Regions from separate parts of the Streptomyces sp. NPDC006326 genome, predicted to be linked through region 2. Evidence: riboswitches for the same ligand, from Rfam matches in the RefSeq annotation. Region 2 holds a riboswitch; the other holds the start of a gene.
The links. Region 2 has a riboswitch for glycine ahead of gcvT (glycine cleavage system aminomethyltransferase GcvT). Riboswitches for the same ligand answer to the same signal wherever they lie in the genome.

Region 1 (4,913 bases), on a different contig from region 2:
GGAGCCCACGGTGCGCCCCGCGTTCGGCTCCGGCACCCAGCGCCTCTACAGCTTCCGCGACGTCGTCGTCCTCAAGATCGTCAAGCGCTTCCTGGACACCGGGGTGGCGCTGCAGAACATCCGCACCGCCGTGCAGCACCTGCGCGACCGGGGCTTCTCGGACCTGGAGCGCATGACGCTGATGAGCGACGGCGCCACCGTGTACGAGTGCACCTCGCCGGACCAGGTGGTCAGCCTGCTGGAGGGCGGCCAGGGCATCTTCGGCATCGCGGTGGGCGTGGTCTGGCGTGACGTCGAGAAGGCGCTGTCGCAGCTCCACGGGGAGCGGATCGACACCGGCGAGACGGTCGTCGGCCACAATCCGGCCGACGAACTGGCCGCGCGGCGCAACCGGGCCGGTTAGCCGGCGGCCGGCCGCCGACGCCGGCCGGCCGGCACCCGTACGGACTCCTGTGCCGCATTGTCAGTGGCGTAAGGCAGCATCGGTGCTGTGAGAGCCGCGCCGACCATCCTCCACCTGGACATGGACGCCTTCTACGCCTCCGTGGAGCAGGCGTCGAAGCCGAGCCTGCGCGGGAAGGCCGTGATCGTCGGCGGGCTGGGTCCGCGCGGCGTCGTCGCCACCGCCTCCTACGAGGCCAGGCGGTTCGGGGTGCATTCGGCGATGCCGATGGCCCAGGCCAGGAGGCTCTGCCCGAACGGCGCCTACCTCGTCCCGCGCTTCACCCTGTACCGGGCGGTCAGCGACGTGGTCATGGCCCTCCTGCGCGAACTGTCGCCACTGGTGGAGCCGCTGAGCCTGGACGAGGCCTTCGTGGACCTGGAGGCGGGCGGCGCCGCTTTCGACGCGGTGAGCGCCCGTGCGGCCGGTGAGCGGCTGCGGGCCGAGATCCTCGCCGCGACCGGGCTGAGCGCCTCGGTGGGCCTGGCGGGCTCGAAGATGCTGGCCAAGGTGGCCTCCGAGGAGGCCAAGCCCGACGGCCTGCTGCTGATCGAGGTCGGCACGGAGCGGGAGCTGCTCGCACCGATGTCGGTACGGACCCTGCCCGGAGTGGGACCGGCCACCGGGGAGCACCTGCGGCGGGCCGGGATCACCACGGTGGGGGAGCTGGCCGAGGCCGGCGAGGACGAGCTGGTCCGGATGGTCGGGCGCTCGCACGGGGTCGGGCTGTACCGGATGGCGCTCGGGCTGGACGACCGGCCGGTGGTCGCGGAGCGCGACGCGAAGTCGGTCTCGGTGGAGGACACCTTCGACGTGGACCTGCACGACCGGGTGCGGATCCGGGGGGAGGTGCAGCGCCTCGCCGAGCGGTGCGTGCAGCGGCTGCGGGCCTCCGGGCACTCGGGGCGCACCATCGTGCTGAAGGTCCGGCGCTACGACTTCTCGACGCTGACGCGCTCCGAGACGCTGCGGGGGCCCACCGACGATCCGGCGGTGGTGCGGGAAGCGGCCGGGCGGCTGCTGGAGGGTGTGGACACCACGGGCGGGGTGCGGCTGCTGGGGGTGGGGGTGAGCGGGCTGGCGGACTACACGCAGGAGGACCTGTTCGCGCAGTCGCTGGCGGCCGGGCCGGAGCCGGGCACGGCGGGCAGCGGCGCGCCGGACGCCGCGGCCGAGCCCGGTGGTGCCGGTGGTCCCGAGGGCGACGGGGAGGCGGCTGAGCCGGCCGTGGAGCCCGGCGTGGAGCCGGTCCGGCAGCGGCACTGGGCGGCGGGAAGCGACGTACGGCACGCGGTCCACGGGCCGGGCTGGGTGCAGGGCAGCGGGGTCGGGCGGGTGACCGTGCGGTTCGAGCAGCCGGGATCGCCGCCGGGCCGGGTGCGCACCTTCCGGGTGGACGATCCGGAGCTGGAGCCGTCCGATCCGCTGCCGCTGGTGGGGAAGGCGCAGGCAGCCGGCTAGCCGGGGTGGCCCTCGTCGCCGGCGAGCCGCCCGAAGTCGCGGTCCTCGGCCCCGGGGTCCTGCGGCGGGGGGCGGAAGTCGGAGGGGAGGGAGACGTCGAGTCCGTAGTGGTGGTAGAGCTGGAGTTCCTGCTCGGGGGAGAGGTGGCGGCCGACGCCGAAGTCCGGGGCGTCCCTGATCAGGGAGCGTTCGAAGGGGACCCGGAGGCCGTCGCCGACCAGCTCGCTCGGCTCCAGGGGCACGAAGGCGTCCCGGCTGAACAGTCCCGTGCGCACGGCCGCCCATTCCGGCACGCCCGTGGCATCGTCGAGGTACACCTCGTCGATGGTTCCGATCTTGGTGCCGTTGCGGTCGAATGCCTTCCGGCCGATCAGGCTGCGCGGATCGATGTCGGTCTGCACGGTGCCTCCATGTGATCGCAACTCCTCCGTAATGACTACAAAAGTGCATTTCCGGGGAGGGGGCCACTCGAAAGAGGTCCGGGAACCTCGCTGGTAGGCTTGGTACCGGCTGTTGACCCTGTGCGGGAGAGTCCTCCGAGTGAGTTCGACGGAGGCGCCGAAGGAGCAAATCCTCCCCGGAATCTCTCAGGCATACGTACCGCACGGACGAGGCCACTCTGGAAAGCAGGGGCGGGTACCGGGCGCGCAGTGCCGGTTCCCCTCCTCACCGACGGTGAAAGCCGGATCGTGCGGGGCGTCCCGCAGGGCCCGGTGAAGCTCTCAGGTTGAGATGACAGAGGGGGAGGCCGTCCGGGTGCCCGCGCCGTGGTGCCCCTCGCAGGTCGTACGACCCAGGAGGCCTCCGTACATGACCGCCAACCGCATTCCGCTCTCCCAGCTGGAGCGAGGCATCCCCTTCGAGCAGCGCCACATCGGCCCGGACGCCGAGGCGCAGGCCAAGATGCTCGCCCACGTGGGCTACGGCTCGCTGGACGACCTGACCGCCGCCGCCGTCCCGGACGTGATCAAGAGCGCCGAGGCGCTCGATCTGCCCGAGGCGCGGACCGAGGCCGAGGTGCTCGCCGAGCTGCGTCGGCTCGCCGACCGCAACCAGGTCCTCACCTCCATGATCGGTCTCGGCTACTACGGGACGTTCACGCCGCCGGTGATCCTGCGCAACGTCATGGAGAACCCGGCCTGGTACACGGCGTACACGCCCTACCAGCCGGAGATCTCCCAGGGACGTCTGGAGGCGCTGCTCAACTTCCAGACCGTCGTCGCCGACCTGACCGGTCTGCCGACCTCCGGCGCCTCCCTGCTCGACGAGGGCACGGCCGCCGCCGAGGCCATGACCCTGGCCCGCCGCGTGGGCAAGGCCAAGGGCAACGTCTTCCTCGTCGACGCCGACGCGCTGCCGCAGACCATCGCCGTGATCGAGACCCGCGCCGAGCCGATCGGCATCGAGGTCGTCGTCGCCGACCTGTCCGCCGGCATCCCGGCCGAGATCGCCGAGCGCGGTGTCTTCGGCGTGCTGGTCCAGTACCCGGGTGCCTCCGGCGCCGTACGCGAGATCAAGCCGGTCATCGACCAGGCGCACGGGCTCGGCGCGATCGTCGCCGTCGCCGCCGACCTGCTCGCCCTGACCCTGCTGGCCTCCCCCGGCTCGCTGGGTGCCGACATCGCCGTGGGCACCACCCAGCGCTTCGGCGTTCCGATGGGCTTCGGCGGCCCGCACGCCGGCTACATGGCCGTCCAGGACAAGCACGCCCGCTCGCTGCCGGGCCGCCTCGTCGGCGTCTCCGTGGACGCGGACGGCAACAAGGCCTACCGCCTGGCGCTGCAGACCCGTGAGCAGCACATCCGCCGTGAGAAGGCCACCAGCAACATCTGCACCGCGCAGGTGCTGCTCGCCGTCATGGCCGGCATGTACGCCGTCTACCACGGCCCGGACGGCCTGCGCACGATCGCCCGCCGCACCCACCGCTATGCGGCGCTGCTCGCGGCCGGTCTGACGGCCGGCGGGGTCCAGATCGTCCACGGCTCGTACTTCGACACCCTCACCGCGCGGGTTCCCGGCAAGGCCGCCGAGGTCGTCGCCGCCGCCCGCGAAGGCGGGGTCAACCTCTTCCAGGTCGACGCAGACCACGTCTCCGTCTCCTGCGACGAGACGACGCTGCGCGCCGACATCGAGGCCGTCTGGGCCGCCTTCGGCGTCACCGCCGACATCGAGGCCCTGGACACGACCACCGCCGACGCCCTGCCCGAGGGCCTGCTGCGCTCCGACGACTACCTGGCGCACCCGGTCTTCCACCAGCACCGCTCCGAGACCGCGATGCTGCGCTACCTGCGCAAGCTCGCGGACAAGGACTACGCGCTGGACCGCGGCATGATCCCGCTGGGCTCCTGCACCATGAAGCTCAACGCGACCACCGAGATGGAGCCGGTCACCTGGCCGGAGTTCGGCCAGCTGCACCCGTTCGCCCCGGCCGACCAGGCCGAGGGGTACCTCACGCTCATCACCGAGCTGGAGGAACGTCTCTGCGAGGTCACCGGCTACGACAAGGTCTCCATCCAGCCGAACGCCGGCTCCCAGGGCGAGCTCGCCGGCCTGCTGGCCGTGCGCGCCTACCACCGGGCGAACGGCGACGAGCAGCGCACCGTCTGCCTCATCCCGTCCTCCGCGCACGGCACCAACGCCGCCAGCGCCGTGATGGCCGGCATGAAGGTGGTCGTGGTGAAGACCGCCGACGACGGCGAGGTGGACACCGACGACCTGCGTGCCAAGATCGAGCAGTACCGTGACGAGCTCGCGGTGCTGATGATCACGTACCCCTCGACGCACGGTGTGTTCGAGGAGCACGTCGCCGACATCTGTGCCCAGGTGCACGAGGCCGGCGGCCAGGTCTACGTGGACGGTGCCAACCTCAACGCCCTGGTGGGCCTGGCCAAGCCCGGTCACTTCGGCGGCGACGTCTCGCACCTGAACCTGCACAAGACCTTCTGCATCCCGCACGGCGGCGGCGGTCCGGGCGTCGGCCCGGTCGGTGTCCGGGCCCACCTGGCCCCGT
Region 2 (4,913 bases):
CGGGCACCGCGCCGACGGACTGGCGCATCATCTCCCGTACGGATTCCAGCGCGGGCGCGGAGGCGTCGTACAGGTCGAGCCCGACCGCCAGGTACGGGGAGCCCAGCGCGGGCTGCACCCACGCGCGGCGCAGCGAGCGCACGGCGGGCGTGCGGTGCGCGTGCTGGGTCAGCAGCCCGTAGAACTGCGGGAGCTCCAGGGCGGGCTCGGAGAGCCCCAGCGGGCCCGCCGGCATCCGGTCCAGCCCGGTGGCGATGCGGCGCAGATCGGCCCAGGGGATGCCGAGGCCGCCGCCCTGGGCGTGCGGGTTCAGCCACAGGCCCCAGCGGTCCGGGTAGAGGGCCCGGGCGATGTCCCGGCCGGTGACCACCTCGTAGCCCCGGTTCCAGCCGCTGGCGGCGAGCTCCTGGGGGGAGGTCACGCAGGGCGCGTACCCGAGGCCCTCGATCTCCATGCCGCCGTACTGGGCGTCCGGGGAGCCCGGCTGCCCCTGCCACAGCAGCATCCACAGCCGGCCCTCGGCAAGGGCGTGCAGGAGCGATTCGTAGCCCTCATAGCGCCCGGGGGTCACCTGGCGCATCATGTGCTCGACCTGCCCGGCCGCGGCCGTGCCTGACGCACTCACCCGGTACCCCTCTTCGTCCGCTTCGTCCGCGCGAGCGCACGGCATACACCCGTATCGGCCACCAGCTTAAGCGGCCCTACGGGAGGTAGAAGGGGCGTACGCGCTCAGAAATGAAGTCGACCACCGGGTCCTCGGCGGCGTCCAGCAGGATCAACTGCACGGGCCAGGGCGCCGGAACGCGGGTCAGGGCGCGGCCGAGGGCCTCCAGCGGGGCATTGCGCATCCCGGCCTCCCGTCCCACCAGTCGGACACCGACGTAGAGCTCCGGGGCCCCGCCCTCGACGCTGGCGAGGCAGCGGTGGGCGGCGGCCACCACACCGGTGGCGCGGAACTCCTCCGCGGCGGCGGACAGGAAGTCCACCGGGTCCTCCTGCCAGTCCGGTTCGTACAGCCGTACGCGGCCGCCGCCGGCCGGGCCGTCGAGCGGGGTGCGCCCGGAGCGGCAGAGCTCGGCGACGGCGGGGGGCGGCAGCGGCACGCCGACGGCTCCCCCTGGGTTCACGGCGATGCCGAGCTGCGGGGGCAGCCCGCGCGCGAACTCGACGGCGGGGGCCACGGTGAAGTCCATCGCGGCGCCGGCGCAGGCGCGCAGCTGGCTCTCCGAGCTGTAGACGGGGACGAACGCGGCGCCGCCGATGTCCATGGTGGGCAGGGTCAGACCGGGTCCGTCCGGGCTCCCGCCGGCGGGCAGCGGCACCCAGACCCGGCTGCGTCCGAGCACCTCGACGATCCGCGCACCGGCGTCCGCCTGCCCCAGCGCCGCCCCGAGCACCTGCTCCAGCTCGTTCTCCGGCCAGCCGCCGCCGTGCATCTCCGCCTCCGCTGTTTCGCCCAAGGTCTGCCCGCCCGAGGTTAACGGCTCGTGGTGACCGGCCCGGGGCGCGCCCCTGCCGGGGGCTCCGCCGCCCCCCGGGCCGCCCCCTGGGGTCACTGCCCGCGGAAGGCGATCCGGGTCACCCGGGAGGCCGCCGGGCGGTCCAGCAGCACCACCGAGGCGCAGCCCGCCGGCAGCCGCCCCGACTCGGCGGCGCGCAGCAGGCGGGCGGCCGCGCTCCGGTGCCGGGCGAAGGCGTACGCCGACACGCCGCGGCCCCGGGCCGCCTGCCCGGCCAGGGCTTCCTGGGGGGTGGTGTCCAGCAGCAGCAGGTGCAGCGCCCGGCCGCGGCGCCGCGCCACCGCGGCGAGCAGGGCCCGGACCCAGGCCTGGGTGCCGCAGTCGTGGACCACCGCGGAGGCTCCGGAGCCGAGCGTGCGCCACAGCCGCCAGTAGTGCGCGGCCCGGACCAGCGGCCGGTACGCGGCGTACGGCAGGGCCCGGGGCATCCGCCGCTCCCAGCGCTCGCGGACGTCCTGCGAGTCGATCCCGCGGCCCTGCGCGGCCCGTCTGATCAGCGTGCTCTTGCCGCCTCCGGGCAGACCGGAGACCACGACGATGTCCCCCTCGGCGAAGCCGAGCCACCGCGGTCCCTGCGGTCCGCGTCCGCGGAGGTCGCGTACCGGAAGGACCTGCTCGGCGCGGCTGCGCTGGGCCGGCACCCCGTCCGCGGTGCCGGTCGTCGTCGCCGGCGGTCCGAATCTCCGCACGGTGATCGCCTCCCCCCGATCCGGGTCCTCACGACCCGTGCCCATTGAATGTAAAGAGACGGTAATCCGGCGGCCGCGGTTCCGGCCGGGCCGTCTCACGTTCCGCACGCTTCCTGCGGGCCCACCCGCCCGATCACCGCCGGGGCGTGCAATGATGTGCGCCATCTGGACCAACTGCATACCGGCCGCTTGAATCCGCGCGGGAGAGTCCCGGCAGGCCGACAGGCCGTGTCCGGGCGCCGAAGGAGCAAGTTCCTCCCTTGAATCTCTCAGGCCCCGTACCGCGTGGATGAGGCAGATCTGAAAAGCGAGCCGCCCCGCCGTCCGCCGTGACGGATCCGGTGCGCGCTCCACCCAAGGTGCAAGTCGACGCATCCCGGCCGGGCCGGGACTTTCGGCGAACCTCTCAGGTTCCGATGACAGATGGGGAGGACCGTCCTCGTCATGTCATGCCCTGGGACCCGGGAGCCACACCCATGAGCAACGCCCCCCGCCTGACCGCCCTCGATGCGCTGCACCGTTCGCTCGGTGCGACCATGACCGATTTCGCGGGCTGGGACATGCCCCTGCGGTACGGCAGTGAGCGCGACGAGCACAACGCCGTCCGCACCAAGGCCGGCCTGTTCGACCTGTCCCACATGGGCGAGATCACGCTGACCGGCCCGGAGGCCGTCAAGGCCCTGGACTACGCGCTGGTCGGCAACATCTCCACCGTCGGCGTCGGCCGTGCCCGCTACACGCACATCTGCCAGGAGGACGGCGGAATCGTCGACGACCTGATCGTCTACCGGCTGGCCGAGACCGAGTACATGGTCGTCGCGAACGCCTCCAACGCCCAGGTCGTCCTGGACGCCCTGACCGAGCGCGCCGCCGGCTTCGACACCGACGTCCGCGACGACCGCGACGCCTATGCGCTGATCGCGGTGCAGGGCCCGGAGTCCCCCGGCATCCTCGCCTCCCTCACCGACGCCGACCTGGACGGGCTGAAGTACTACGCCGGCCTGCCGGGCACGGTCGCGGGCGTGCCCGCGCTGATCGCACGTACGGGCTACACCGGCGAGGACGGCTTCGAGCTGTTCGTCTCCCCCGAGCACGCCGTGGAGCTGTGGCAGGCGCTGACCAAGGCCGGCGAGGGCGCCGGCCTGGTCCCGGCCGGCCTGTCCTGCCGCGACACCCTGCGCCTGGAGGCGGGCATGCCGCTGTACGGGCACGAGCTGACCACCTCCCTGACCCCGTTCGACGCGGGGCTGGGCCGGGTCGTGAAGTTCGAGAAGGAGGGCGACTTCGTCGGCCGCGCCGCCCTGGAGGCCGCCGCCGAGCGCGCCGCCACGAACCCGCCGCGCAAGCTGGTCGGCCTGGTGGCCGAGGGCCGCCGCGTCCCGCGCGCCGGCTTCCCCGTGGTGGCCGACGGCCGGGTCATCGGCGAGGTCACCTCGGGCGCCCCGTCCCCGACGCTGGGCAAGCCGATCGCGATGGCGTACGTGGACGCGGCACACGCCGCGCCCGGCACCTCCGGCGTCGGCGTGGACATTCGCGGTACGCATGAGCCGTACGAGGTCGTGGCCCTGCCGTTCTACAAGCGGCAGAAGTAACGCTCCGTACGCCGGCCCGGCCGGACGGCCGACCGGGCCGGCCCCGGGCCGCCTCCCGAGCCGTCTCAGTACGCAAGACCACTGTTCGTATCCACTCCCCCGCATCCAGGAGAATCAGGTCATGAGCAACCCCCAGCAGCTGCGTTACAGCAAGGAGCACGAGTGGCTGTCGGACGTCGAGGACGGCGTCGCGACGGTCGGCATCACGGAGTTCGCGGCCAACGCGCTCGGTGACGTCGTCTACGCCCAGCTCCCCGAGGTCGGCGACACGGTGACCGAGGGCGAGACCTGCGGCGAGCTGGAGTCGACCAAGTCGGTCAGCGACCTGTACTCCCCCGTCACCGGCGAGATCGTCGAGTCCAACCAGGACGTCGTCGACGACCCGGCCCTCGTGAACACCGCACCGTTCGAGGGCGGCTGGCTGTTCAAGGTACGCATCACCGAAGAGCCGAAGGACCTGCTCTCCGCCGATGAGTACGCCAAGCTCACCGCCGGCAACTGACCCCCAGGGGACCCTGATGTCTGTTCTGAACACCCCTCTCCACGAGCTCGACCCGGACGTCGCCGCCGCCGTCGACGCCGAGCTCGTGCGCCAGCAGTCGACCCTGGAAATGATCGCCTCGGAGAACTTCGCTCCGGTCGCCGTCATGGAGGCCCAGGGCTCGGTCCTGACCAACAAGTACGCCGAGGGCTACCCCGGCCGCCGCTACTACGGCGGCTGCGAGCACGTCGACGTGGTCGAGCAGATCGCGATCGACCGCATCAAGGCGCTCTTCGGCGCCGAGGCCGCGAACGTCCAGCCGCACTCCGGTGCGCAGGCGAACGCCGCCGCGATGTTCGCGCTGCTGAAGCCGGGCGACACGATCATGGGCCTGAACCTGGCCCACGGCGGTCACCTGACCCACGGCATGAAGATCAACTTCTCCGGCAAGCTCTACAACGTGGTCCCGTACCACGTCGGCGAGGACGGCCAGGTCGACATGGCCGAGGTCGAGCGCCTGGCCAAGGAGTCCAAGCCGCAGCTGATCGTCGCCGGCTGGTCCGCCTACCCCCGCCAGCTGGACTTCGCCGCCTTCCGCCGCATCGCGGACGAGGTCGGCGCGTACCTGATG

Region 1: linked by a shared signal. The riboswitch ahead of gcvP (aminomethyl-transferring glycine dehydrogenase) and the one ahead of gcvT (glycine cleavage system aminomethyltransferase GcvT) in region 2 are both predicted to bind glycine.

What each region holds. Positions count from the first base shown of each region.
Region 1 is NZ_JBEXRC010000054.1:8,318-13,230, forward strand. It holds gene ABZ128_RS30540 (MerR family transcriptional regulator) at 1-403, shown strand, start outside; gene ABZ128_RS30545 (DNA polymerase IV) at 491-1,903, shown strand; gene ABZ128_RS30550 (PRC-barrel domain-containing protein) at 1,900-2,304, opposite strand; glycine riboswitch at 2,418-2,516, shown strand; gene gcvP (aminomethyl-transferring glycine dehydrogenase) at 2,714-4,913, shown strand, end outside.
Region 2 is NZ_JBEXRC010000037.1:8,042-12,954, forward strand. It holds gene ABZ128_RS25390 (enhanced serine sensitivity protein SseB C-terminal domain-containing protein) at 1-625, opposite strand, end outside; gene ABZ128_RS25395 (enhanced serine sensitivity protein SseB) at 702-1,436, opposite strand; gene ABZ128_RS25400 (AAA family ATPase) at 1,553-2,215, opposite strand; glycine riboswitch at 2,400-2,503, shown strand; gene gcvT (glycine cleavage system aminomethyltransferase GcvT) at 2,686-3,801, shown strand; gene gcvH (glycine cleavage system protein GcvH) at 3,923-4,303, shown strand; gene glyA (serine hydroxymethyltransferase) at 4,320-4,913, shown strand, end outside.